3 regions of the Paenibacillus sp. BK720 genome follow, and region 3 is predicted to be linked to each of the others. Evidence: riboswitches for the same ligand, from Rfam matches in the RefSeq annotation. Region 3 holds a riboswitch; each other region holds the start of a gene.
What was found. A riboswitch is a leader RNA that binds a small molecule or an ion and turns the genes downstream of it on or off. The one in region 3 is predicted to bind cyclic di-GMP.
Positions count from the first base shown of each region.

Region 1: another riboswitch for cyclic di-GMP. It lies ahead of FHT67_RS07970 (transglutaminase-like domain-containing protein); the one in region 3 lies ahead of FHT67_RS19760 (RHS repeat-associated core domain-containing protein).
Region 2: another riboswitch for cyclic di-GMP. It lies ahead of FHT67_RS09010 (methyl-accepting chemotaxis protein); the one in region 3 lies ahead of FHT67_RS19760 (RHS repeat-associated core domain-containing protein).

Region 1 covers NZ_JAASRQ010000002.1:219,944-229,784, reverse strand. The annotation lists gene FHT67_RS07980 (collagen binding domain-containing protein) at 55-3,861, opposite strand; gene FHT67_RS07975 (class D sortase) at 4,042-4,731, shown strand; cyclic di-GMP riboswitch class I at 4,802-4,892, shown strand; gene FHT67_RS07970 (transglutaminase-like domain-containing protein) at 4,907-5,719, shown strand; gene FHT67_RS07965 (glycosyl hydrolase family 28 protein) at 5,851-7,287, opposite strand; gene FHT67_RS07960 (hypothetical protein) at 7,392-7,820, opposite strand; gene FHT67_RS29675 (hypothetical protein) at 7,839-7,982, opposite strand; gene FHT67_RS07955 (hypothetical protein) at 8,315-8,668, opposite strand; gene FHT67_RS07950 (DUF2332 family protein) at 8,876-9,841, opposite strand, start outside.
Region 2 covers NZ_JAASRQ010000002.1:477,673-487,513, reverse strand. The annotation lists gene FHT67_RS09040 (hypothetical protein) at 1-743, opposite strand, end outside; gene FHT67_RS09035 (ABC transporter ATP-binding protein) at 740-1,438, opposite strand; gene FHT67_RS09030 (GntR family transcriptional regulator) at 1,444-1,839, opposite strand; gene FHT67_RS09025 (ABC transporter permease) at 1,884-2,642, opposite strand; gene FHT67_RS09020 (ABC transporter ATP-binding protein) at 2,635-3,588, opposite strand; gene FHT67_RS09015 (DUF6886 family protein) at 3,762-4,286, shown strand; gene FHT67_RS09010 (methyl-accepting chemotaxis protein) at 4,352-6,130, opposite strand; cyclic di-GMP riboswitch class I at 6,223-6,310, opposite strand; gene FHT67_RS09005 (YrzA family protein) at 6,485-6,697, shown strand; tRNA gene FHT67_RS09000 (tRNA-Thr) at 6,776-6,851, shown strand; tRNA gene FHT67_RS08995 (tRNA-Pro) at 6,860-6,936, shown strand; gene FHT67_RS08990 (aspartate aminotransferase family protein) at 6,990-8,342, opposite strand; gene FHT67_RS08985 (NUDIX hydrolase) at 8,698-9,180, opposite strand; gene FHT67_RS08980 (class I SAM-dependent methyltransferase) at 9,195-9,841, opposite strand, start outside.
Region 3 covers NZ_JAASRQ010000005.1:172,926-182,766, reverse strand. The annotation lists gene FHT67_RS19760 (RHS repeat-associated core domain-containing protein) at 1-6,261, opposite strand, end outside; cyclic di-GMP riboswitch class I at 6,354-6,429, opposite strand; gene FHT67_RS19755 (fibronectin type III domain-containing protein) at 6,631-8,280, opposite strand; gene FHT67_RS19750 (hypothetical protein) at 8,556-9,347, shown strand; gene FHT67_RS19745 (DUF5683 domain-containing protein) at 9,352-9,841, shown strand, end outside.

The DNA of each region.
Region 1 (9,841 bases), on a different contig from region 3:
GACTTATGGGACACCCCCTTGTTAGTTATCAATAAACATACATTCTCACTACATTTATTCTGCTTTACGCATTATCCTTCTACTCATTAAGAATACGCCTAAGAGAATAATAGCTAATCCTACCAGCCTTATTCCCAATTGACTGCCCTCTCCAGTTTTCGGCAATGTCGGCGTGCCTGCATCAATGGTGCCGAGGGGTACGCCATCGACGGTAATCGTAATCAAGGTTTCCGTGGCATTGCCATCCTTATTTTTAACGATAATGGTGAAACGATCCTTGCCCGTATAGCCTTTGTCGGGCTTATAAGTCCAACTGCCATCAGGCTTGACGATGACCTCACCATGCTTTGGACCTTGATTCACGACAGCGATGCCGCCAAGAGGTACATTCACGCTGCTTTCGATCAATTCGTCTTTTTTGGTCGTTTTATGGATGTCCGGCTGCTTGACGGGCTTCGAAGGCGTCGTCGATGGTTCCGGGTCAGTCGGTTCGGTAGGCATCGACGGTACCGGATCTGTCGGTTCTGTCGGCGTCGACGGTTCCGGATCTGACGGCAGCGTCGGAGTCGGCGGTTCCGGATCCGTTGGCGTTACCGGTGGTGGTGAAGGAGGCCTTTTCACGTTGTCAAGGGTCACTTCAACATTCGTAGGCGAATTGATGGCCACCGGATGCTCCGTCGTATCCAGTACATATCCGGAAGGCGCTGCCGTTTCAAGAAGTACGTAATCGCCATAAGGCAGGTTTGTAAATACGGCTTTCCCGTCCGCTCCCGTCGTTAACGTGTTCACGAGCGTGCGAGCCGCTCCGGATTGACGGAAGAGGTTATAGGTTGCTCCGCTTAAAGGATCATGGTTATCCTTATCCTGTTTCAGCACCGTTAGCGAGACCAAAATTTTAGCATTGTCGATGGTCAGGTTAACGGCTGTTGTGGAATCGATTTTGACGGGACGTTCGGTTGCGTCTAATTGGTAACCGATCGGTGCAGCCGTTTCAATCAGCACATAGTTCCCGTACAGCAGTTTCTTGAATTCAACTTTGCCGTCCGCGCCTGTCGTAAGCGTATTTACGAGAATACGGTCCGAGCCCGATTGGCGATAAAGCGCGAAAATCGCTCCGCTAAGCGCAGCTTGCGTATCCCCGTCCTGCTTCAGCACCGTGAGAGCGCCGCGTACGCCGCTGCCCGTCCCCGAACCGTCCGATACGCCAACGACGATCTCTTTTACGGAATCTTTTGTGACAGTCTGTACGTTGTTGCCGCTGAAGCTGACCTTGTTAGAGACCGTATCGCCATTCTGCGCCACGATCAGCGACTGGTACTCCAGCACGTAAGCGCTCGTAATTTGGTGCAGGAACGCCAGCTTGAAGAGCTGTTTCCCCGTTTCGGGATCAGTCTCGATCGCAAGCGTGTAATCCGTGCCTTTGACTAGCGGCGTGTTCACTTTCGTAACGGTTCCGCTTGCGGCAACCGTCGTCGGATACAAATTAAACGACTCCGGAATGAGCAGCTGATTATCCGTGGGCTCGTCCGTCACAAGAGCGTCGTTTACGGTCGATTGCCCACGGTTAATATAGATCGTCCAACTGATCTTGCCGCCGTTCTGCTGACCGTCCTTGTTAACGTACTCGCCGCCTTGAGGAATATTGACGGAAGCCGTCAAATCCTTGGATTCGGATTTTGTCCCGTCCAGCAGCTGGGCCGTGTTGCCTATCGACGCATCGATGAGGTCATCCGCCAGGCTTGTGGAGAACACCAGAATATATCCCGCGGAGATAGGTTGGTTAAAGGTTACTTTCACCACATCGCCCGTATAGTTGACGGTGTATTCCGCGGCATCGACTTCAGTGCCCTGAGCGGGATTTCCGTTGGCCGGAACCGTCATATTATACACGTGAAGCGATTCCGGAATCAGCTTCTGGCCGGCGAGCAATTGATCTTGCACGATCGCGTTTGCCAATGTTTTGCGATTGTAGTTTACGCCTACCGTCCAAGTGATTTCTTTGGTCGCCGCATTGTAAGACCCTTTTTTGTAGCCATTGGCCTTTGTTTCGTTATTCGGATTAAACGTTGCCGTTACCCCGACAGCAGATGCTGCTGCGTTCTCATCCCAATCTACCGTGGTGTGGTTGGGATAAGAGGCGTTTGTTGTAATCCAATCCGAGTTCAGCCAATCGTTGTTGTATTTCGTTGTGTACGTAATGGTATAAGGCACGTGAATCGCTTCGGTAAACTGAATCTTGAAGCCGTCATTAACCGCAGGAGTTGGGCTTGCTATTTCGGTAACCGTATAGGCGGCCGCCGTTCCGCTGTCCGGCGTTATGCTTAAGCTCCCCGGTACCAGCTGCATTCCGCCCTTTGTAAACTCGTCGATCAACTGGGCGTTAGACATTGTTTTGCTGTCTTCATTTAATCGAATACGCCAGGATACCGTTTGCGCAGCGTAATCGATCGTGCCGGTGCCCTTCTGCAAAATAACCTGCTTGATGCCGCGGCTAGCGGAAGCCATTGCTCCATTCGCAGTAACCTTGTTCACGATATTCGTGGCGCCCGATCCGTCTACGCGATCGATGGAACGGGTCTGATACTCCACTTTGTAAGCGGAAGTGACCGCGTTGTTAAATTGGAGATTGAAACCGTTCAAGTGTTGGGCGGGATCATTGGTCGGAGTTACCGTGTAATCCGACCCCGGAAGAGCGGCCCCCTTCGTTCCGTTGCCGTTGATATCGAAAGTTACCGGATATACCGCAATGGAACCTGGCACAAGCTCCTGAACATCATTAAACGTGTCCGCAAGCAGCGCGTCCGTCTGATCAATGGCTTGTTCCTTGTAATTGTAATTAATCGCCCAAGATATCGTCTGGGTATTGGAATCATAGCCCGTCGACGACTTATCGAGCAGCTTGCCGTAATTGACGTTCACCGTTGAGTTAGAGGTTACTTCAGGCTTGTTGTCGCCCATGAACTTGGCGGTATTGCTGAAGGAAGCCTTGCTGGCATCATCGATGCTCGTGGTGAATTTGATGCGGTACGCCGATGTGACCGGGTCGGCAAAATGCACGTTGAGAGCGCCGCCCGTAATATCCGCCGTATAACGGCTTGGATCCACCGCGCCGCCGACAGCAACCGATCCGTCCAGATTAACGTTCAAATCGTAAACCTGAACCGACGAGGCGTCCGCCATCGACAAGCCGGCCGGAATAGGGTCGGTCATGACAGCGTTATTAACGGTGTCAAGCGCCTTGTTCACGTCTACGGTCCAGTCAATCGACTTCGGATTGTAGCCTGCGGGCACGCCGCTCTTCTCGATTGTCGACGTAACCGTTGGTTTGAAGCGCAGCGTAAACACCGTAGTACCGCCCTTGGTCGGAATGGTGATGGCATGCGTTGTGCTTCCCGTAATTTTTTGCTTATCGAATTGCGAGGAGAATTTTAGGATGCCCCCTACATCGTCGTGATCGGTAATGTAATCGTTAAACGTCATTACCACTTGATGGGTCGAAGCTGTTGCCGCGAACGTTCCGACTGTTGTCTCAGGGTCCAGCATAAGTTCGCCGGAGATGTCATTGAACAGCAAGAACTCGTCCGGAATTCCGAACGTAAAGGTGTCGCCTTCTTTAAAGCCGTGGCCGTTGGGCAGTGACCAGCTATAGGCTAGGTTTACTTTCGCCCCCTGCTCAAGCAGCTCCGTAAGCGGTACGGGATTATTGCCGGCATCCAGTACGGTTAGCTCCGCACTGTCAATGATGTTGATCACATCATCGATGGACGAGGCATACGCCTTAGAAACAAAGCCGGTCCCGCTTACCACCTGGGAAAGCAGCAGCAGGACGATTGCTAATCCCGCTATTTTTTTAAAAACCATTTTCCGTCATCAACCTCTTTTCTTGAATGATAGTCTATCGTCCCAGCCATTTGCGCTATTCTACTAAAAAATAGAGAAAACAACTAGGCAGAAAGCACTTATCCAGTTTATACTAGAATTCGACAACGTCGCAACCAATTTAATCCATTTTTAGCCATAAAAAAGGTAGGATTCGACAAAATGATTAAAAAAATTGCTCCCATTCTCCTCATTCTCGCAGGACTTCTCATCTTTCTCTACCCGACCATTAAGGACCGTTACGAGATTTATCAGCAGCGTCAAATCCTTAAGGCATGGGAAGACAACTTGCAAAGAATAGACCAGGTACCTATTGATGCGCAGAATACGACGGCCGATGAGCAGGACCAAACACCCGCTTCCGTCAGCCCGGCCTTAACCGGCGCCAACTCGGCGGATGATATGGAACAGCGGCTTCAGTCCAAAGGCATCGGCAAAAAATCGATCGAAGGCGTGCTGATCATCGACAAAATTAATTTGAAGCTGCCTATTATCACCAACGCGACGCAGGCGCATCTAGCCTTATCCGTAGCAAGCATCCTGCATACCGGCAAGCCCGGTCAGATCGGCAATTACGCCATCGCGGGCCATCGCAGCCATACGTACGGCAAAAATTTCAACCGGTTGGACGAAATCGAGATTGGCGACCGCATTCAGGTGCAGACGGCTGACGAGACTTTCACTTATATCGTAAATTCGAAGCAATACGTAAAACCGACGCAAGTCGAGGTGCTGGAAGGAAACGGCAAAGACAGCGAAATTACGCTTATTACCTGCCATCCTCTTTATAAACCGACCCAAAGGATCATTGTGAAAGGAATTCTAGCCGAAAATCAGAACGCCGAATCTTGAAGATTTTTCTATGAAAACCGGCAAGCTTATAGTAAATTAAAACTAGCAAACCAAATTAACCGGTGCTTTCCACCGACAAAGGCAAATTTAGCGAAAGCTAAAGACGCAAAGCTACAGGGTCTTCCTCGCGCGCATGCCCGAGATGACAGCCAGCCGCCGAAAGGAGAGTTTTTTTATGTTTAAAAGAATGTTTTTCCTGCTGCTTGCAACTCTGATTGCCTCCTGCCTGCCCGTGAACAGCACGTTCGCCGCCACTTCCACGACCGCCGCGATTATCGGGAAACAAGGCGTCGCTCAAGGGTACATAACCGTTAATTACAAGCCCGCAAACGGCGCGAAAGTGATTGTCCGCATTGCCAAAGGCAAGACCCAATACGATTATCCTCTGACTAACGGCGTTAAATATCCGCTGCAGCTTGGAAATGGCAGCTATTCGGTACTAATCGCCGAAGCTGTGAATGCCACGCAGTACAAAGTTATTAAGCAGGAAACCTTGGCGGTGAAACAGACCGACGACAAGCAGGTGTTCAAGCTATCCAATCCGCTGATTAATTGGACAAGCCAGACCATGGCGGTCAAGAAAGCGGCCGAGTTGACGAAAACCGCTGCTACGGATCAACAAAAGGTTCAAGCGATCTATAATTTCATCACCAAAAAATTCGTCTACGATAATAACAAAGCAAAGACCGTGAAAGCCGGCTATATTCCGAACCTGGATACCGTGTTCAAGGCTTCCGGAGGCATTTGCTACGATTACGCGGCGACCTTTGCGGCCATGGCCAGAAGCCTTGGCATCCCGACAAAACTCGTCATGGGCAGAGAACGCAGCAAGCCGAACGTAGAACATGCCTGGAACGAAGTGTACCTGAGCAATCTGAAAAAATGGGTTATTATAGACACAACCTACGATGCCGCCCGCATCCAAGGCGGCCAAAAGCCCAGCCTTTTTAAAAATACCGCGAATTACACTGTAACTAAATACTTTTAGTGACCATAAAAAATAGCGTTGCATGGGCTATCCCTGCAACGCTATTTTTAGATTTTGCTCCTTTGCGGAATCCATGAGCAAGGCGATGGGAAGAAATGATGGAACACCACCATCTTAAATACAAGGAAAACTTAACTGAAAGTGAGATTGTTTACATAGCTTCCTAACTCGATATTGCCGGTAGAGATATTAGTGACCTTGAGGTCGTTGATATAGAGATTATGGACGGTTACTCCGTCGACGCAGCGATCATCGTCAAAGCCGCTGATTCTTGAGACAGCATTGTCGCTGCCGGTATAGTAAATGCCGTCGAACGTGATTTGTTCGATCCGGCTGCCCGGGACCGGATTGTAATCCGGATTCCACACTACCCGGATATCGATGATTCTGCCGAGCTCGAACCGTTCGATTCGGATATTGCGGTAGGTCACGTTGCGCACCGTATTTTTGTCCCCGGCGTTAATAGACAGGCAGCCGCGGTAATTATCCTGAGGTTCATGATGCTCCAGAATATCGATATTCTCGAAAGTAATATTCTCAATTTGCGTGCCGTCTGCTTCGTAATCGCCGTGGGTACCGATATTGGTCGGGTGAGCCACGTCTGCCCATAGGGTTGAATTCTTCACTGTAATATTGCGCGTATCGCCGTAATACCCCCAGCGGTGCCCGTAAATGGCAATGCAATCATCGGAATTTCGCATAAAGACATGATCGATCTCAACGTCGCTGCAGGACATCATATCGATGCCGTCAGACCAGCCTCGCGTACTGAACGACTCGAAGTCGGCAATTCGTATTTGCTGCGACTGTCCCAAATAAATGCTGTAATGCGGCGGATCCACAACGGTTATGCCGGACACCGAAATATTCCGCGAATACATGATCCTGACGCCACGGAACGCTGAGAAGCGGCCGAACTCCGCCAAGTAAATAATTCCGTGGCCGGAGATTTGCACATTTTCCACCTTGTCGCAGACGAAAGCTCCCGCTACATAAGCTCCTCCCTCGATGTAAATCTTCTTGTTCGATGGAACGTGAACAACGACCTGCTCAATATGATGAAGACCAGCCGCGAAACATAACGTATGATAACGGGCATCCGCCAGCTTTGCTTGCAAATCGTCGATTCGATGAATGCCGGGATGAATGCAAGCAACGCCGGGATCCGACGAATCGGGACGCTGCTCCGCGAGCTTTTTGGCAAACAAATGAAGGTTATGGAACCGGTCGCCGTTTATTTCAACCGACAGCTTCTGCGGCTTGGATAAGCGGAACTGCATGGTTCGGTCGTCAATGATTTCGGCATGAATGCCGGTGGAGAGCGGGCGGATAACGGCATCCCTCACGGGCTCACGGTTACAAATGACTTTCACTTCGACTTCACCGTTGCAATCGAATTTCGCAAGCGAAGCCTCTCTTACATGATGCATGTCGACTTTAACGAGCAGGACTCCAACTTCCGTCCATTCCCCGCCCGGGATGCGTATAAATACATCAAAATCATGATTGACGGGCAATGCTTTTGGAATCGGATAAACGGATAATGAATTAGCGGCTGCCTTTGCCAAGGGAACACTCTCCTAAACGGTTTGTTCCATTTATTCTACTTAGCCGGCATTACGCCCAGCAATCGTAATTTCGCTAGATTCCTTGTAAAAACTTACTCCTGGCCTTAGGGCTGTTCCTCCTTATCGACGATCACCCACGAACCATGATCAAGCTTGGCTTTAATCTTGATTGGAACTCTGGATACCCCATACCTGGCTGCATGGTCATGTCGACCAACGCCTTCGTACGTGTACCGAATCCATACCGTCCCTCTGGTAAAGGTATGAAAGACATGACCCGTGCTTAATTGAACTTGGACGTTGTCATCGGGCTTTTGATTCGGGAAATCCACAAACTGAAGAAACTTGCTTTTAACCGCATCCGAAACAGAGGAATCGTCTAACGCTATTCCGTTTTTCCCGTCCATATAGATCGAGGTTACGGTATGTTTAACGCTTTGCAGGATCCAGACATAAAAACCAATATAGAATGCTAGTACCAAAAATAGCGCAACAATAAGCCGTATCCTCCAGCTCTTTAGGCTGATGTTCATGACGAGCCCCTCCTTCCATCAAGGCCCCGTTCCAACGCTCGAAACGATCCAGAACGGTCCAAATTTTTTCAAGTAAAATACGCTCATTCCGCCACCGGTAACTCTGTCTTTGAAGTTAGTCACATCGTACAAATGGCCGTATTGATGATCATAGCGATGCATATTGGTAATTTTAGACGAAAATACGCTTCCAAGATGGAAGCTGGTCAGCATATACCTCCGGGTCGTTAACTGCGGGGACAGGAAGCTAATGATCCATAAGGCTGCTGCAACAATAACGGCAAGCTTGACGATCGTTCTTCTCTCCAGCTTAATAATCGATCACCTCTAAGTTCGTAAATTCCAGTATAAGGGTTTAATTCTAGTTGTTAGACGGCGGAGGCGGATGAATAGTTTCGTTTTCAATAAAAAAAGCACCCGACAGTATGGATTCCATACTGCCGGTGCTTCTGGACTTTCGCTTAAGCATTTTGATTTGGCCAAACGCCATCCCGCTAATAGGTTCTAACCCATTCGAAGCATCTGCATACAAAGGCAAAGGCTTCGTACTCTTGTTCTTTTACCCGGAAGTTAATATTCTCAAGCTGGTCGGATGAAATATCCTGAATGTTGATATCCAAACGGAAGGCTCCCTGGAAGCTGCCTATCTTCAGATCTTTGACATCCTCAAACGTAATGATTAATTTGGGAGCTTCCTGGGCGAGCGGAAGCGAACTAAGCGTTATGATCAAATTATCCGTCAACATCCCCGCTTCATGCTCGCAGCGAACCAGATTAAAGGATTGGATGTAGCAGAGCTTGTACTGTTTTTGATAAAAACTCTGTATTCGATCAGCCGTATGTTTCATCTTCGGACAGCCTCCTTATTATTAATATATACTCCTCCGCATAAATGAAAAGGACCATCTTCTAAGATGGCCCTCTAGAACTAATAGGGAACAAAACAAGCGATGATTCTACAATAATCGAACGTATTATAGTATTCGTCTTTGTCTCCGGTTTTGGGGGTAGCTTTGCCGTGCGCCTGTAACAACGGAAAAATTCGCCGGTGAAATTCATCCCTCCCACTTAAACCATCTGCCATGGCCGTCTGTTTCGGCAAGTGTAAGCTTCTTTTCTTCGCCATTCCCATAAAAGTCGAGATGGAGGTCCATGTCCCACATATTGTTATAGAGATGGAAAACATCTCTTTGCTGGCCTAGTACCTGAATGAACTGGATAAGTTTGGTTTTTGTTGCGGCAGGAAATTGGTTGGCCACATGAGTGTGAAAAATGCATAAGGTCGAATCGTTTGCTAGTGTCGGGATAATGTCGGGGAGAAGCTCAACCCCATCGCCTTCGATTAGATGAACGGGGTAATGCTCCAAACATGCCGCAGCCGCTTCGAAATAAGCTCTCCGTTCCTTATGCTCCGGCCAGATCAACGCTTTCAGCCAAAGGTAATGATCCGGATCCTTAAGGTCGTTGATATGCAGATCAATTCCAACTCTGTCAGCCACCGGCGGACTTTGGACATATAAAAAAGGATTCCCTCCTAGTTCAGATATAATTTTCAGGGCAGCATGCTCATTACCATACTCCACCGTTTGGGAAGAATACGAATACCTATATTTGTCCCACAGGAGCTGCAAGCCGGCGCTCGTTCCAATCTCGACTAGGGATAGCGGCTTACCTGTTAACTGATAGATATAGCAGAAAGCAGGATATAAGTAGGCGCAGCGCCGCATTTCATTGGTCTGTACGAGCCTGGTTTCCAGGAGATCGACTATCTCAGCCTCATATTGCTTGCAAAACTGCTTGAATGGAGCAAATACCCCGGCCAAATCCTTAGGATCTTGCACAATGCTGTCATAATAATAAGCGAGTTCATGCCGAATGCCCTTCAAGAGCAAATAATGAACCGCCCCCAGAAAAAGATTCGGTACAGGCTGCCCGGGCCGCGAATGGGCAGCAAGCTTAAGAAGCTCCGGATCTTCAGCCGCATTCCTTGCCAGATGTTCATATAATCGACTGGAATGCCT
Region 2 (9,841 bases), on a different contig from region 3:
ATTTTCCGGTTAATCAGATAGGTCATCATATAAACCAGCAGGACGATAATAACAGCTTCATAAAGCAGCGGTCCCCAAAAATTCGGAACGCTGGCCTGCACATGAACGACCTGATCGGCGGAATCCGTAATCTTTACGTTAACGGATTTGAAAAACTGATCCGTAGACACGTTCATGCTTGGGAACAGCTTCGTTTCCACCCATTGAACGGCGAGCTGCAGCCCGATAAAGAGAGCCGCGCCTATCCAGGAGCCCTTTTTCCCTCTAAATACTTTCGCCACCGTAATGCTTGAGAAAATGATCGTTACAAATAAAATACTGGAGATCAGCATCGCCCAGAAGCCTCTGTCCGCCAGAATATCGAAGACCCGCAAGTGTACCGTATCCACAACGCCGCCAAGCACAAGCAGATGGATTACGCCTGCAACGCCAATGACAATCAGCCCCGCGATTCCGAGCAATAGCGGAGATAATACCGTATATAAGGCTGGCAGCGGAAGAAGCCGGCGGTTAAAATACCTGAGATTGCGTTCGAACGTCCTGCAGACCGTTACGCAGAGCGAAATCGTTACGGCCAAATAAAGCAGAAACGTCAGCACGTAAATCAGATCCGACTCCAGGTTCTTAACCTCGCCGTACACCGTAAGCGCACCTCCGGTTATGACGAACAAGGCTCCGACGATCAGCAAAAAGCCAGCGTTCCGTTTCCAATCGTATTTGACCAGCTTAAGCAAATTCATCATTCCGCGAACACCTCTTTAAACAGCTCATCCACGCTTTTGCCTTGCGAGAACCGGATCGTCTCCACTTCCTCGTGAAGGACAATGCTTCCGTTCTTGATCAGAATAACCTCGTCGAAAATCCGTTCGATATCCCGTACCAGGTGCGTGGATATCATCAAGCAGCTGTCTTCGTTATAATATTTAACGATCGCATCCAATATCTTCTCGCGGGCGACCGGATCCACGCCGCCAATCGGTTCGTCGAGCAAATACAGCTTGGCGTTGCGGGACAAAGCCAAGGTCAGCTGCAGCCGCTCGTTCATCCCTTTGGACAACGTGCTGATCCTGTCCGCGGGCTGCAATTTCATGAATTGCAGCATTTCATCGGCTTTTGCTGGGTCAAAGTCCGGGTAGAAATCCCGATAAAAGCCAAGCGCGTCCTTGACCCGCATCCAGGATTCCGTCAGCGGCTTATCCGGCATAAAAGAAGTCAAAGCTTTGGTCCGCTGACCGCTTGTTTCCCCGCATACGAGCAATTGGCCCGAGGATGGCGGCATAAGGCCGGCGGCGATTTTCATCAACGTGCTTTTACCGCTTCCGTTGCTGCCAAGCAAGCCAATGATCCTGCCGGGCTGGATTTTGAAAGAAACATTGTCCAGCGCACGCTTGGCTCCATACGTTTTCGTTACTCCCGATAGCTCCAAGATCGATTCCACGTCTCTTATTCACTCCTGTCCGTACGGCTTTCCGCTTTGCCGTCTTTTACGGCATCCTTTACGATGGCCACAATATCGTCCTTCTCGAAGCCAAGCTCCTTCATTCCTTGCACAAACCGTTCGAGCAGCTCGCCCGCCATTTCTTTCTTGATTTGCATAATCGTCGACTCCCTACTCGTCACAAATCGGCCAAGTCCTCGTCTTGTCTCTACAATGCCTTCCCGCTCCAGCTCCTGGAACGTACGTTGAATCGTATTCGGGTTGATCTGCAGCTCAAGGGCCATGTCCCGTACCGATTCGATTTTGTCACCGGGATTTAATCTGCCGGTAATAATCTGCTTCTTCACATAGTTCATAATCTGAATATAAATCGGCATATTGTTGTCAAATACAATTGTCACGGGTCAAGATTCTCCTTTCCATCTGTCGGCCCCAAACGCCTCGCTTAAGCGATGTCGCGCTTCTTGAAAACGGCGAAGCTGACGGATAGGAACAGCGCCATATATACAAGCAGTATAACAATGGAAAAGGCGAGCGTCATCCCCTCAACCGGCACTGCGTCGCTGCGGTAGACCGACAGGTCCGTATTGGCGAACAGCAAATACTTCGTAATCGTGTAACGGGACAGCAGCATAACCAGAAGACTGCCGACCATCATGGAGAAAATGCCGATGCCGATTGCCGCACCGTTTGATTTCGTCAGGATTCCGATCATAAAGGTCAGCGTTACGAACACAATGGAGTAAACGGCCAGACTTGCTGCATTGCTAAGAAAATCCGTCCAAGTCGATTCCCCTGCCCCGCCGCCGTAAACGATATAACCGGCAACGACGGCAAACACGGCCGCGGTTACGACTAACGTTAACGCGTAAAGCACGGAGATGATATACTTGGAGGCCAAAATCTTGTGACGGCTCTGCGCCCGGATCAGGAGAAACTTAATGGTGCCGTAACGGTATTCCTGCGTCACGCTGCCTGCCGCCGCGAGAACGGCAAGAACCGGAACCAGCTGCCCTGCGGCTTGAAGCATAATCGTGCCCGTTGCGAAATCAACCGTTGAGTTCAGGCCGTCCGGCGACAATTTGTAGAAAGCAAAGGCTAAAATCGCAAAAACAACGGCAAGAATGGCATAGGCGACGAAAAACGACTTCTTCTTGCTGAGCTTCAGCCATTCGTTTATTAATAATCCCGTAAAGTTACGCAATGCGGTTACCTCCCGTCAGCTTCATAAACTCTTCTTCCAAGGTTGCCCGTACTTCCTCAATCCGGTAGATTGCAACGCCTTCCGCCGCAAGCTTCGCGACAAGACCGGGAATCTGATCATGCAGCAGCTTGACGGTAATCCGGTTCGTGAAGGAATCCGTTTGCGTCACCTCAACCCCGTCGACGTGGCTGATCGCTTCCTGCGCCTGCCCGGCATTTCCGACCTGCATGGAAATGGTGAGCACCTTCTGCTTCGGCGATTCCGTCTCTCCGATGGAGCGGGCGGTAACAAACTTGCCTTCCTGAATTACGATAACCCGGCTGCACATCAGCTCGATCTCGCTGAGCAAATGGCTGGAGACCAGAATCGCGATGCCTTCGGATTCCGCTATCCGCTTCAAATATTCGCGCATCTCCTTGATACCCGCCGGATCCAGGCCGTTAGTCGGCTCATCCAGAATAAGCAGCTTTGGCTCATGGAGCAGCGCTTGCGCGATACCGAGACGCTGGCGCATGCCAAGCGAATAGGCCTTTACTTTTTTGCCGAGCGCTTCCTGCATGCCAACCAGCTTCGTAACCTCCTCAATCCGCGCGTCGGTTACGCCCTCCGTCATCCGCTGGTATTGCTTCAAATTATCGTAGCCCGTCATGTACGGGTAGAACTCGGGGTTCTCGATAATTCCTCCGACATGCCTGATGGCCTTCTCGAAGTTCGTCCGTACGCTTTGCCCGCAAATCCGGACGTCCCCTTCCGACATTCCGATTAAACCAACAATCATCCGCATCGTGGTTGTTTTGCCTGCGCCGTTTGGACCAAGCAGTCCAACAACCTCTCCCTGCGCGATATCAAAGGATAATCCGTTCACAATCGCTTTGCTGCCGATCTTCTTCGTCAAACCGTCCAATTGAAGCACGATCGACGGATTCGTTATTTTTGCCGTTGTCATAGCGCCTCTCCCTTTTGTATTAGTGTTATAGTTGAATAGTACACTAGATCATTAGTGATGTAAAGAGGCTGAATCAAAAATATCCATTTTTTTACGAAAAATAGTTGTTTGCCCGAAAGGACTGCCCTAGAATAGATAAGCACTGACGACCGCTTCGATAGGAGGCTATGAGGATGAGGCTGTTTCATTTCAGCGAGGAAAGGGCTATTGACGTCTTTGTTCCGAGGGTAAAAGCCAACCGGACCGATATGCCGCCCGTTGTCTGGGCGATTGACGAGGAGCATCAGTTCACCTTTTTCTTCCCGAGGGATTGCCCTCGAATCGTCTATACGAGATCGGCAGGATTAACTTCAGAGGATGAACGGAGGTTTTTCGGCACTACGGCTGCCAACATTGTGATTACCGTGGAGACCGGCTGGCACGAACGGATCAAGCAGACAACCTTGTACCGGTACGAGCTGCCACCCGAGTCCTTCGAGCTGTTCGACGAATACGCCGGATACTACGTATCCAAGGAAACCTTGGTTCCCCTTGCCGTGGAACCGCTTTCCGATCTTATTGAGCGGTTAGCGGGACTTGGCATCGAGATCCGCTTCACTCCAAATCTTCATCCGCTTAAAGAAGCGATTCTGCACTCCTCCCTCCGTGACTTCGGAATTCACCGGTTCCGGAACGCGCAAGCTGATACTAGACCGTAAAACGACTCAAAGGCTGTCCTCCCCGCAAGGAGAACAGCCTTTGTCTTGTACCTGCAAGATTGGCATTAAACTTTAAAAATTGCCGCTTTTTCTTTCAGCTCATACGAGGATTGCTGCAGATTTTGCGCCATCCCTTGCAAATCATCCGAAATATTGTTCTGCTCAACGGACAGATGACCCATCTGTTCCATTTTGCCATTCACCTCGGAGGAGGTGAGCAGGAGCTTGTCCACGGCGGTCACGATATGCGTGATGCCGGTTGTAATTTCATTGATGGCCGTCGAGATCTCGCTGACTTGCTCGGACAACGTATGGCTCTGCTTTTCCAGTCCTTTGAACATGTCGCTCGCGGCGGTCGAGGCTTGCTTGGTGGAGAAGATTACTTCGGCGAAAGCACCCATGCTCTTGCTGCTTGCCGCCACATCCTCTTGAATCAGGTGCATTTCCTTCGAAATATTTTTCGAAATCTGGTCGGTCTGACCCGACAGCTTGCGGATCTCCTCGGCTACAACCGCGAAGCCCCGTCCATGTTCGCCGGCCCGGGCGGATTCGATCGATGCATTAAGAGACAGCAGGTTCGTCTGCGTATTGACATCCTGGATGCTCTCCAGAAACTTCGATACATTGCTGTAGCGTTCGGTAATGCGGTTAAAAGCTTCCGTCACCTGGTTGAATTGCTCAACCGTCTGGTTCACCATTTGGACAACGCCTTCCATGTCTACCGAGCCGGTATGGGAATCGTCTCTCATTTGCTGCATGTCTTTATTGATATAATCGCTCGACGCCGCAATTTGCTGCGAGCTTGCCGAGATCTGCTCCGTTACGGCCGAGATCGAAGTCGCATCGTCGTATTGGGAGAGCAGGACGGTTGTTCCCAGATCGATCTGCCCTTTCACCTGCTCGGATGCCGTACGGTTGCGGGAGATCATATCGCCCATCTGGTTCGACATCTGGAGAACGGTCTGGCTTACGCTTAGCGTCGCTTTGATGGTTGCTTTCAAATTATCGCCCATGGCCGCAAGCGAGCGGTCGATATCGCCGAATTCGTCCTTGCGTTCGAACGCCTGGTTATAAGTAAAGTCATTATGCCGATAGGCTTGAATGCGTCCCATAATCCCTTGAAGACCGGATCGGATGCTTCGGATGAGCCCAACCGTGAACAGAAACGGAATCACCGCCAGGATCAGTACGTTAATCAGGATGATTATATTCGCCGTATCCACGCTATCGGACAGAACCTTATCCGTATGCGCAGCGTCAACGGTAATCCGGGCGTTGACGTTCTGGTTGGCGAACTCCAGCTCGTTCAAGTAAATATTAACGAGCCTAAGCACAAGCGCCGATTTCATTTCGGCTGTCACATTTTCGAACTGGGTGACATTCGAGCTCTTCAAGTCATTGTAGGCAATCTCGTAGATGTTCGCCTGGCCAATGTACGTTTGCTGCTCCTCCGCGGCCGGGAACATCTTGTCCAGCTTCTCGAAGGTCTTCTTCAAATGCTCGATCTGACCCGGCATATCGGCCAAACGTTCTTTCGGATCGACTACTTCCGCATTCTGGCTGTCATTGTTGTTTTCGATCGAATTGATCATCATCAGAAGCGTTTGCAGCAGCGAATTAGAGATCCCTTCGTATTCGCGCTGCGCGCTCGTAAGCGTATTCGCATTCTTGACGGCATGGGATACCGACAGATTTTGCGTATAGATGAACGCGCCTGCCCCTACGTTAAATAAAGTGATGATGCTGGTCAGCATAAGCAGCCGCACACCGATTTTTCTTCTTCCCTCCACAAGCTGCTTTCTTGCGCCTAGCCATTGCAATGCCTTTTTAACCCATTCCTTCATTCTTCTCGTCTCTCCTCGCTGTCACTGAAAAAAGAAAATAAGCTATCCGGCCTAGGACAGGCGGATAGCTGTTTAAGGCACTATGTCCTGCGTCCGGCGGTCTGGCAGCCATCGCTTCTATGCAGCATTAGGCCCATAACTTTGCGTCCTTGCCTTTCGGCAAGTTTGCCTTTTTCAGTTGAATTACGCTATTTTCGACACACAAGGACTAGTTTAGGATATATATACCTATTTGTAAACAAAAATTGGGTCAATTCCCAACACTCCGACTTTAGTCTCATCCGTCTTTGATTCGCTGCCCAAAAACGCTATAATAGATTCAAATAATAAAAATAGAGACAGGAGGAGTCGACGATGGAATTCCGGTTGGATTTGATTGACGATAAAGTAGAGTTCTTTGAGGCTAGCGATCTGCGCACGCTGGAGCTGAAGATCGAGCGGCAAATCGAGAACAATAAAGCGCTTCTGCTGCAGGTTCACCAGGTTCAGCATCAAGCTGCCTTTAATGCCCTTACAGGTAAAATGCTGTACAGCGCCGTTGTTCATTTCAAGGCCAAAAAGCTCTAGAAAACTTTCTCGAAAAAAGTCTTGCATAATTCGCACGGGCTGTGGCATAATACGTTTTGTGCCCGACACAAACCATATGCCGGTGTAGCTCAGTTGGTAGAGCAACTGACTTGTAATCAGTAGGTCGTGGGTTCGACTCCTATCGCCGGCACCATTCTTTTCCGGGACGTAGCTCAGCTTGGTAGAGCACCTGGTTTGGGACCAGGGGGTCGCATGTTCAAATCGTGTCGTCCCGACCATAGAGCAAACGCGTAAGCTTGATAGAGATCAGGCTTTTTTTGTTTTTCTTCTATTATATACATTCGAATACATCCTTTAGCGTTTGAACGAGAAAAGCAATATCCTCATCCGTGGATGACAACGGCGGACTGATCGTTAGCACATTATTGTAGCCTGCGACGGTATCGCCGTTTTTGCCTATTAGGAGACCTTTCGCCTTGCACTCCGCCATGATCCGGACAACGCCCGACAGCGGATAAGGCTCCTTCGTTTGTTTATCGCTAACCAGCTCGATGCCCATTAGAAAGCCAAAGCTCCGGATGTCTCCGACTATCGGATGCTCTTTCAAGCCGGTTAATCCCTCGATAAGCCGTTCGCCAAGCGCGGCCGACCGTTCCACCAGCTGTTCCCGCTCCAATATCCCGAGATTCGCCAGCGCAAGGGCACAAGCTGCCGGCGCGCCGCCAAACGTATTCAGATGACGGAAATGGCTGTACATGTCCTTGCCCTTGAAGGCGTCGTAAATATCTTTGCGAACCGCCGTTGCCGACAAAGGCAGATAACCGCTGGTCAGTCCTTTCGCCATCGTAACGATGTCCGGCTTAATGCCGTAATTCATATGCCCGAATTTACGGCCCGAACGGCCAAAGCCGCAAATCACTTCGTCGATAATGAGCAGTACGCCGTACCTCGTGCAGATATCCCTGACCTTCTCGAGATAAATGGGCTCGGGCACAAGGACTCCTCCGCCTGTGATCGCGGGTTCCATAATAACAGCCGCTATCGTCTCCTGCCCTTCCCATACGATCGTCTCTTCGATCGCTTGCGCGCATTGCAGATTAAACTGCTCGACCGACATGCCATCCGGACGCCGGTAGCTGTCCGGCGGGCGGACATGAAGGAAGCCTCCCGCAAGCGGCTCATACAAGTATTTGCGCTGAGCTTGCCCGGTTGCCGCTAATGCGCCCATCGAATTGCCATGGTACGCCCGGTAACGGGAAATAAACTTGTAGCGGCCAGGGGCGCCGGATTGCTCATGATATTGCCTTGCCATCTTAAACGCGACTTCGTTCGCGTCGGACCCGCTGTTGGAATAGAAGATGACATAGTCATCCTCCAGCCATTCATTCAGCTTTTCGGCCAGGCGGATCGCCGGCTCGTGGCTTTGCGTTAACGGATAGTAGGACAAGGTTTTGAGCTGTTCATAAGCCGCACGGGCCAGTTCCTCCCGCCCGTACCCCACATTCACGCACCAGAGACCGGACATCCCGTCCAAATACCGGTTGCCCCGGCTATCCGTTATCCACGAGCCTTGTCCTTCCTTAACGACCATCGGAGGTGCCTGCTCATTATAAGGCGCCATGGCATGCCACACATATTGACGGTCCTTTGCAATCAGATCCGCTTCATCCCGGTTGATGGACATCGCTTGCGCACTCCTCTCCCTTTACCTAACCGTACCATGCCGTAACCATTATCTTTTGCGCAGTCCTTCTCTTACATCTATGTCTAGTATAGAGGCGAATATTACCGTTTACATTAGACAGAGTGTCACGAAGTACGGGGCTTTTTTCAATCTGAACGTCACAAACAACCGGAGCGGACTCTAGCTGCTCCGGTTGTTTGTTCCTCCGTCCGATTCTCTCAGGACTTTCGCGGCGCTTAACGATGCGGCACATCCTTAAGCACCGAAACCATACGAGCGCGCAGCCGCATTTCCGCCCCATGAGGAGTTTGCCGTCGCTCCATGCGATGCCGTCTCCTTTGCATCTTGTTACAGCCTAGATTTTCCTTTCCAGTTTGATATTGAAGTCCGGCTTTGTAACGTAATCCATATAATTGACCGTACCGTCAAAATCCAAGTAAGCTTGATACCTCGTCCGTATCGCCGGGGACTGGATCAGGTCGAGCGCCTTCTCCTTCCGAACCCAGCATACCTCCGAGGTTTCTTCGGAAGTTCGCAAGGAACCGCCTGCTTGGCGGCATGCAAAATCCAGCATCAGCTTGGTAGGCACATCCGTTACCCCGTCATGCCATTTATACGTGCAAGTATTGGAGTATACGCCGATCAATTGCGAGACAACGCATGTGATCCCGCTCTCTTCCTGAATTTCGCGCATAAGCGCATCGGTCAAATTCTCCCCGACCTCCACCTGCCCGCCGGGAAATACCCATCCGTCATGCTGTGTTTTCACGAGCAGGATATCGCCTTGATCGTTCTCCACCATTCCTCCGACGGCCACAATATGAGTAGGCATCGCCATATTCTTTCCCTCCCTCAGCTTGTACGGCGAACGATAAATGTCAGCCAATTTCCCCGGTATTCGATAGACTTCCCGTATTTCACTTCTTGAACGGCCTGGGGGATCACTCGCTCTAGCACAATCTCCCAGCCGTTATAACATTCTCTCAAGAGAAAAAAAGCATCGTCTGTCGACAGGTTTAATTCTATTAATCCTTCCGACACTACGCCGGTATTATAATCCAGCTCTTCCGTCTGCGTACTCATTAAGATGGCATGAATGCCGCGGGGCCTTGTCCCTTCTATCATCCGGCCAATGACGGTTCGGAATGCGTCTACGGAGGATACATGCTCTAGGGAAGAGCATGCAATGATATAGTCATAAAATTGCGATGGGATCTGGAAATACTCGATATCCGCGGCAATCGCCTCCAGGTTATCTTTTACTTCGTATTTTTCCGCGTTATCCTGCAATATCGCGACTGCGGAAGGAAGGAGATCTACGGCCGTCACCTTTCCGCTATAGGCTTTGATTGCTTGCGCAATCGGAATGGCATTTCGCCCAACACCGCAGCCAAGATCCAATACGCGCATCCCATGAGGCTCCAGCAAAACGTAAGTATCCATAATGGCTTGCACCGGCTTAGCGATCCAGGTTCCGGGGGCGAACAACTCATGTTCGG
Region 3 (9,841 bases):
AAGGTTGACTTCACCGTTAACAAGGTTGTCAATGGCTGCCAAGAGATGCTCGATTTGACCTGTCTCGAACATTGTTGCCACTTCCGGAGTAATCGTTCCATCTTCCGCTGCTCCATATGCAGCACCAAGCTTCTTATAAAGGCCAACCTTCTTGCCGTTGCCATTCTCCAGCGCCTTCAGCCAGCCACAGCCGCCGCCATTGTTGCCGTTGTTGCCGTTGTTGCCGTTGTTGCCGTTGTTGCCATTACTATTTCCGTTTCCATTATTGCCATTTCCATTGCCATTACCGTTATTACCATTGCCATTTCCATTACCTTTACCACTATTACTGTTTCCATTAGTGTTTCCATTAGTGTTTCCATTGCCGTAACCGTTACCGTTGCTGTTTCCGTTGCCTTTGTTCGCTCCGCCAGAACTGTCACTCTTTGCAGCGTACTGGCTTGGGCCGCTAGATAGGCTTAATTGGCTCATGGAAGACAAGCTTGTCTTCTTCACGCCATTGCCGTTTCCGTTACCATTCCCGCTATTACCATTGCCATTGCCATTACCGTTTCCGTTGCCGTTGTTACCGTTGCCGTTGTTGCCGTTGCCGTTCGGCTCACAAATGACCGGGTTTCCTGTGTCGGGGTTGGAAGGGTTGGTATCCTTGCTTGGCTTCATGCCATACGATTCAAGGACCATCTGCACAAGCTCATCCGTTGTAATAACCTTGTTCTTGTCTTCTGCTGCGCCTTGAATGATCGCTTTGCGGACGGTACGGTTGCCCGCTCCGTCATATTGATAGACTATGACATCGCCATCCGGGGTTTCTACCCGCTCCAGCTGCTCCCTGTTGTTATACGTATATCGGCTGTTATCGCCTTGCTCTTTAACGCCGGTAATGAACTCGCGCGCGTTATACGTATACTGGCTGTCGTGCAGGGATGCGCCTGCGCTTGTCGTGTTCTGCGAATCGATCAGATGGCCCGGCTTGTAATCGGTAGCAGTAACGGTGCCGTTCGGATATTTCACCGAGGTGACGTAACCGTCCGCATCGAATTGGTATTCGTACTTATAGCCTTTGCTATCGGTATAACCTGTCGGGCGTCCTCCTGCATCGTACGTATACTCGGTACGGACACCATTAACGATCTCTGCTTCTTTCTCGCCGTTGGCATTGTATTCGTACACGACGCTGTCGCCGTTCGGATATACCGTTTCCTTCAGCTGGTTGTTGTCGTAATAGCTGTACGTGATGGTTCCGTTCTTATCGGTACGGGTCAGCATATTGTCCGCTTTATCATAGGTATACGCGTACCAGGTGCCATCGCTGTACTCTTCCCGGATCTTGCGGTTCATGAAGTCGTACTGATACTTCGTCGTCAGGCCGCCCGGCTTCTTCTCTTCCAGCAGGTTGCCGTTCGGATCATATTGATATTCGAAAACATCCTTGCCGTCCTCTGAACGGACGACAACCTTCTGAAGACGTCTGCCAAGCTCGTCATAGTTGTAAGTCGTCAGCTGGCTGTTGCCATCCTGCTGACTGGTCCGGTTCATCTCCGCATCATACGTATAGGAGGTTGTCAGCCCGCCGGAACCGGATTGCGGCTCTTCGATGGATGTCAGGCTGTCCCGCTCATCATAATCGTAGTGAACCGTACCGTATACCGGACGAACCTCTTCCAGCTTGTTGCCGGCGGAGTCATAACGATAGCTGAACGGACCGCCGCTAGGCGATTGCTCTGCGGTTAAGCGTCCTTCATTATCGTAATCATATTTGGTCGCTTCGCCGAGACGATTGTATTCGGTCTCCGTTCGGCCATCCAGATCGAGCTTGAAGCGCTGCGTGCGCCCAAGCGAATCCTTCTCCTCCAGCAGGTTGCCGCGGTAGTCGTACTTCCACTCCGTATCCCGACCAAGCGGACGGCGTTCAGCCGTTACGTAACCGGCAGGACTGTATTCTGACCGCGTCCACTGGCCGACCGCATCCTTCTCCAGCAGCTGCTGACCCTCTGCATCATAAGCATAAGTTGTCTGATGCCCATTGCCGTCGATGGAGGCGATCATTAAGCCCCGAGGATCGTAGCTGAACGTATTCTCGATCGAATCTCCGGTCATCGACCCGCCATCGTAGTGAATCTCTTTGTTCAGCATGCCATTCTTGTCATAGACAGAACGAATCAGATTGCCATTAGGATCCTTTTCCAATACGACATTGCCGGCCCCATCATACACATACTGGCTGACTGCCGAAATATTCGCTTCATTAAGAGCCGTCGTTCCTGCTTTATAAGCAATGGATGTAACAAGGCGGCCTCCTGCATCATACCGGCTCTCTTCAATATTGTTCAGACCATCGATCGACAGAACCGCTTGACCGGCTGTATTATAGACCGTCTGCGTCTCGCTGCCGTCCGGCTGTACCGTCTTCGTCTGTCTGCCCATTGCATCGTACGTATAGGATGTTGTCCGGTTTTCTACCGAACCACCGGCCTTGTTCTGTTCAACGCTTTCTTTCATACGCCCGTGTTCATCATAGCTGTACGTAGTAACAAGCCCCTCCGGCGAGGTATCCTTGAGCAAATCCCCTTCCGGTGTATAACTGTATACAGTTGTTGCCCACTCGCTGCCATTCAGCTGGCGGCGCTCTTCTGTGACATTCCCCCAGGCGTCGGTCTTGAACGTAAATTTCTGAACGCTGCCCGACTCCGCATCAACTGCTTCCGTGCGTGTGGATACACGGCCATAGACGTCGATGGTGGAGACAATCTTCTGCCCTTCTTCATTAACGGACTCAACTATATTGCCAAAAGCGTCATACCGGCTTGTTGTAACGTCGCCGGCCTCGGAGACGGATCGTACAACCTGTCCATTCGTATCGTATACATCGGTACGTTCGTAACTAACTGCCTTACCGTTCTCATCAAGCGCAGGAGTACTTGTCTTCACGGTCCGGCCCGCGTAACGATACTCGGTCTTATTGCCGTTGCTGTCTGTCTTACTCACGATTCTGCCAAGCTTATCAAAGGCATACTGTCTTGTCTGAAGCACCTCATGCCCTGGATACAGGCTGTCCGACAGTCCTGCCGCAAGCATTGTCCCGTTCCACTCGGGAACGGGTCCGCCTGCCGTTACTTCTGCGGTTTGACCGTTCCCGTCATATACGGTTCGTGTCCATGATCCGTTCGGGTCCTTCCGCTCGATCTGGCGTCCAGCCGAATCGTACCGGTAGGTCGTTACGGCCTCCTGTATGCTCGAAGAGCTGGAGCGAGCAGCCGACATATTGCCGGGGAACAGCGTCTGAATAAGCTGCTTCTCTTCAACAACCTGGTCCCAGCTGTCATACTTGTATTCCGTTCTTCCTCCGTCTGCCGCAACTACCGCGGACATCCGTCCTGCTGCATCATATTCGATTGTTGTCGTCTCATTGCCCGGCGATACAACCGTACGCACCGGATCTCCGGCAACGTTATACGCCGTTTCGGTTGCTTCGCCGCGGGAATCCGTATGCTTGATCTGCAATCCCCGGCTGTCATACACATAGGATTCGGTAATGGTCCCTTCCGTTCCATCAAGTGCCGTCATCTTCGACGTCAGCTGTCTGCCCATTCCATCATAGGTGTAGGCTGTAGACGTTAAGCCGTCCGATTGTTCAATAAGGTTGCCGCCGTCGTCATAGCGGTAGGTGGTAGTGAGTATCTTGGATGAATCGCCAAGATCATGCTGTACGTGCTTGGTTATCCGTCCCCATGGATCGTATTCGAAATCCTCTGACAGACCTTCCGGCGACTCGCTATGCATCAGCCAGCCTACCGCATTAAACGTCTGGGTCGTTACAGCTTCATCAGTCGTTTCTGCATCCATAATAATAGAAGTATGATTGCCGTTCCGGTCATTCACATAGGAGGTTGTTGTACCGTCGCTTGTTACGAATCCATTGTCATCATAAGTATAGTTAAAAACATTGCCGTTGCCGTCCGTTCTCTTAACCAGTTCACCCTTGGCATTATACGTTTCAACGGTGCTGATGCTGGCCTCGTCATTAACGCCAGCCGGATCAACGGCAGCCTGCGTTGTGGTACGGGTCAATATTTTCCGGTTATCCTTCTGATAGCTGATCACAATCCGGTGGCCGTTAGGCCCGGTCTCGCCTGTCGGATCCAGATCCTCATCGTAGGAGTAATTCACAATGCGGCCTGAAGGGCTTTGCTGCGCCACCACCATATCCGCGTCATTGTACCGGTAACGCGTTACGCGGTTCATCGGATCGGTCACGCGGATCAGATTGTTGCCGCTGTAGGCATACGACGTAGTCGCTTGTCTGTCTCCATCTGCCGTCTTCACCGTCTCGACCATCTGAGTCGGATGGAGATACCGGTCCCAGCTCAGCTTGTAGCTGCCGGATGGCTGCTGCACGGTTGCTTCATTCGCCCCATACGATGCCCCGAGGAATTCCTCCGCCTGATCCTGGCTGCGGGTCATGCCGATGCGCTCGACTCGGTTCTGCGTGCCGTATTTCCATGCGGTTGTAACCGATTCCTTCGTTGCCCCTTCTTCCTCGCGTACGTTATTGCCGTTATCGATCACTTTGACAACGCGGTGCAGGTCATCGTAGACGAAACGCGTAATCGTCTGGGAAGGCGCGCGATAACCAACGAATTCGCCGGCTGTATTGTACATGAAGTAGAACTTGCGCTTCTCGCTGTTAATCTCATTGCCCAGACCGTCAATGTCGGCGATAATCGTCGAGCTCAGCGTATCTTTGCCCTTCTCGTAGTTGAAGGTCACGACGTCCTTTTTCTCGATATCGAATACTTTCTTGATCCGGTAATCGCTGCCGTAAGCCGTCGATACCTCTTCCCATTCGAAGGACATCTCCGTCGTATAGCGGTCCTGGATCAGCCAGAATCGTCCATCGTTATGGAAGCGGTAGCGCAGCTGGTCCGGCCATTCCATAATGTAGGCGTCCTTGTCCGCGGAGCTGGAATCCGGATCAAACGTTAAGCTTGGAAAATGCTGCTTCTGTCCGTTGGCATACGTGACGTACTTGTTATCTCCGGCAGGCTCGAACCAATAGACGGTCCCGTCGAAGCCTGTCCATGTGATATTGCCTTTGTCCGGCCATTTGGTCAGCCGGGAATCCAGACTGAAGCTCCAGCCATAGCCCAGCTTTCCCTTGATCCGGTTCTGATGGTTATAGGTCAGATAGAAATTAAGATCCGTACCCGGACGCTCCTGCGTGAACCCGTCAAAGCTCTGCAAGCCGTTGCCCGATGCCAGGTTGATTCTGACATTCTGTCCGGCCACCTGAGATTCGGCATAGGGAATGCTGTCCGCAGCACCCGTGCCCGTGACGATAGGATACAGCGGCAGCTCATCCTCGGTTACATTGCCCGCTGCATCCTCAACTTTAATATAAATCGTCTCGCCGCTTCCTGCCGTAATCGGCACCGCCGTTCCAAGAGGGAGCTCATCGCCAGCCCACTCCTTCGTCAGCTGCGCAGCCCCCGTAACCGAAAGCTTCTTCACGCCGCTTACCGCATCTCTTACCTCTACCGCAACCTTCTGGCCGCCAAGCGGATGAATGGCGGTAATCTCCGGGCCATTGCGGTCCAGGCGGATCATCTGCTTCTCCATCGCGTAGGCCGGCGCCTTCGCGGGCTTCAGGACAGGCTCGCCGCCTTCTTCGGCCGGAGGCAGCTTAAAGATGATTGTCGGCACCGTATCTGCCTTAAGCGTCCAATAATAAACGCCGTCCGGAAGCAGATTGCCATCCGCATCCTTTCCATTCCATACGATGCTGTTCTCGCCGCTTGTATCCTTCTTGCCGCCGGCGAGCGTATAGCTCTTCTTCGTTGCCAAGTCCTCTACCGTTACCGTGACCTCATAGCCGGCTGGAGGACTTTGCGGATCGCCATCCTGCGAGTCTATCCAGCTCTTCAAGCTGTCCGTCCAGGTAAGAGTAACTTGCCCTGCTTGTTCATCAAACATTGCTTTCGTATCATTCATCTTCAGGCTGGAGCCGCCCGATCCGGTGCGGTCCGGCCCAAGATCCGTCATAGCTTGTAATACCTGCTCGTTATTAAAGGAATAATACCGCGGATTCTCCGTCTTGTTTGGCCCATCCGTCCAAGCCTCTGCAGCCTCATTCGTGCTGCCTGAGGGGATCATGTCCGCCACAAACTGTCCTGTCACTTTCACTGCTTCGCCCCATACGGTTGCCGGAGCAATCCCCAGCAGCAAGGACACAATCAATACAATCGATATTGCCCGAACCTTCATTTCTCTCTTCTCTCCCCGTCTTGTTGTCGACACGAAAAAAGCCGCAACGCCAAAATAGGCGTCCGGCCATGAGCATGAAAGACACGGGCGATTTCGGCGGTCTGGCGATCCTACGGGGGACCCATGACTTTGCGTCCCAGCCTCGCGGCTGGTTTGCCTTTTCGGTTCATAGAAATATGCAAGATATGATAATCTTGGATTATGTTCTGTATAATATAGTAAATTGTGCATGGTTGTAAATTCATTTTCAGGAAAATAGTCGTACGGAACTACTAGATTAATAGAATCTTGGTCCTGCGACTAAGAGATCAAAGATTGACGCAAAAAAAGAGCGGATCACCATGAGGTGTCCGCTCTTGCCAACAGCTATTAACTCACCGGCACGGCAGCCGTTCCGCCAAGTCCGGTTGGGGATGTGCTCGACTTCGACAGGTAGATCTTGTCTACCTTCGCGCCGTCTTCTCTTCCTTTAATGTACAGCGTGTGCGTGCCGTTTGCGATCGACATGGAACTGGATTTTTTCCAAGCCCAGGTGCTATTCGAAGTCGTTGTTACTTGCGAGCCGGAAGCACTGTCAATCGCAACCGTAAAGCTGTCCGAGCTGCTGTCGACGCCGCTGCTGAGCAAATGAACGTAGAAGGAGCCGCCATTCGTTACATTAATCGTATAAGCAATGTAGTTCGTGTTGCCGTCGCCGGAACCGTTAGGCGTCTCCATATCGTAGCCGTTCGAGCATACCGGGCAGGCTGCGTTAAGAAACGTACCGTTCTTCGCCGTATAGTTTTCCGCTTCGATATAAGTTCCCGTGCTGCCGTTCACATTGTAAGTGCCGCCTGTCGTGCCGCCGCTGCCAGCCGCCAGCGTTGTCGCGCTTACTGTGCTGCTTGCTGCCGACTCGTTGCCTGCCGCATCCTTCGCCTTGACCGTATAAGAATAGCTTGTGGATGCCGTCAAGCCCGTGTCGCTGTAGGAGGTACCGGCCGAAGAACCGGCCAGCACGCCGCCCCGGTAAACATTATAGCCCGTCACGCCAACATTGTCCGTGGAAGCCGTCCAGCTCAGATTAATCTGGTTGCTGGAAGCAGCCGTTGCCGTTGCGTTCGTTGGCGCCGTAGGAGCCGTTGTGTCCGGTACCGCCGGAGCCGGGGCATAACGTTCGATAATTTGGCTTGTGCGGAGCAGGTCCTGCGGGATCAGCCAGCCTTTGCTGTTCAGCTCATTAATCAAAGCCGTGCGGGTCGAGCTTGCTTCGCTGTAGCTGTCCGTCTTGAAAGATGCTTCCACCCAATACTCGTTGCCCGTCTTCGCTTCATTCATTACCGTCCACACCTCGATGTCCAGATCGAGATCGTCAAACGTACCCTCATAACGCTTGAAATCAACCGGTCCGTATACAACAGCGTTATTGAGCTGCGTTGTTCCCCAGCCCGTGCTTGTCCAATTGGTAAACTTGCTTGGTTCGCTGGATACCGATACGGTACGCGATGTTGCTTCGTTTGGCATTTTCAGTCCGCTGCCGCTATAACCGGAGATCGTCACGTCCTTCTCGTAATCGATGCTGAGCGTTTGCTTGGAGTAGCCCCAATCCACTTGGAAGTCAAAACCGGAAGACGAATCAAGCCCCTCGCTTGCCGCTTGCGTCAAAGCGGCGTTAATATCGCCGTTTACCACGTCGTATCGTTTCTTGTATTGAATCTCATGATTGCTCTGGTCATCCCGTTTGCGAATCCGCTCGCTCCAGCCCTGTCCTTGCATGCTTTGCGTTGCCGTATCCATGTACTGTACCCTGTAAGATTTGTACGAGCTGCCTGTGTCGAACTCGCTCCGTACCGCGCTGACCAGGTTGTGGCTCGAATCCAGAACAAGAGCCGGATCGAGGGTCAGCTTCACCTCATAGTTAGGCGTGCCGACCGCGGCAAAAGCCGACTGCGAATACAGGAACGGGGCTGCGAGCATGGCAGCCGCCATCGTTCCGGCTAAAGCTGTTTTCACCATGCGTTTCATTGGTGACGTGTACATGAATTCACTCTCCCATATAGGTAAAATGTGGTACAAGCCCTATTTTATTGATGATTAATTAAGGGAGTGTTCCGTACAGTTGAAGGTTTGATGTGATTGCTTTCATTCCGTCTTTGGCGGCAAAGAAAATACCAATGGCTGGCATAAATTAGAGCAAAATTGGAAGAATAATTCCAGTCCCAACATCCTGCCGACCTGGAGATGATTTTATTCCATCGTTTATCCCGTACTTGCTCCTTGTTATCGCGAGTTTAATATTTATTGCGCTCTCCTGGTTGAGAACAAAAAACTTAAAGATTCTCCCCTTCTATATCTGTATTGCCGGCGCTGTCTACATTCTGGAGCTGGTCATCTTTGTACTTCTTAACAGCTATAGCTATAAGCCCGGGATACTCCGCAATTCGTTTTATGACAGTGCGATGGGCGCTATCGTATCCAACGGCTTTATCGTCCCGTCTACCTGCACGCTAATTGCGGTCTACCGGATTCGCTTCCGGTGGATCCTCCTTATTGCAGCGGGCTTTATGGCAATTGAACAGTCCTTTATCTATTTAGGGGTTTTCGAGCATCATTGGTGGAAACTCATCTATACGGGAATCGGATTGATCTTGCTCCCCTCAATGGGGAAATGGCTCTGGCAAAAGCTATGCCAGCCGGACCATCCCTACCTGCTCCGGCTGGTGATGCTTTATATCATTAACGTATCTCTGCAAGGAACAATCATGTCCGGCTATTTGCTGATCTTTTACCAGCTTGGATTTAGACCCGGATGGTTTGAAGACCCTGCCCGGGACAATCTGGCATTCGCTACTCTAATCGTGCATGCCGATTCCCTCTTGTTCGCCTGTCTAGTTTCCTTGCGGGGCGGCTGGATCTGGAAGGCGATTTTGTTCGTTATCATGGGCTGCGTTTACTGGTGGCTCAACCATAGGGATATTTTATATACGTCCGGCGTTTGGCTGGTGCTTCTCCTGCTCTTGCTGCAAATCGTCATTCTTCAGCTGCTTGCCGGAATACACCGAATTATAGCCGAAAAATCTGCTGTGCTATCGCGAAGGGAGAGCTGATTCGATGAACCCCTCACGGAGGCCCGTCGCCAAACTAAGCCCGTTTGGCATAACGTCTATCCATTCCCGCAATCCCTACATGGTCTGGTGGTGGTCGGCTGCATTCCCCGGCTTCGGGCATTTTTTGCTGAACCAGTATTTAAGGGGAACCTTCCTCTCGTTATCGGAAGTGATATTCAACACGCTTGGCCATGTCAACCAGGCGATCGTCTATACGCTTTGCGGGAATTTTGCCGAGGCAAAAGCGATCCTCGAGCCCCGATTTGTAATCGGTTATATCATTATTTATTTCGTCGCGATGTGGGACTGCTACTGCTCCGCGGTCTATCAGAACAAGCTCTACCGGATCGCGCGGCTGGAGAATGAACCTCTCCCCAATATGACGCTGTTTACATCCGAGGTGCAGTATATCCAGCCTAAAAGCCCGTTAGCCGCAGCCGTCATTTCGCTGTTGTTTCCCGGCATGGGCCAGCTGTACAATCACCGGATCGGCC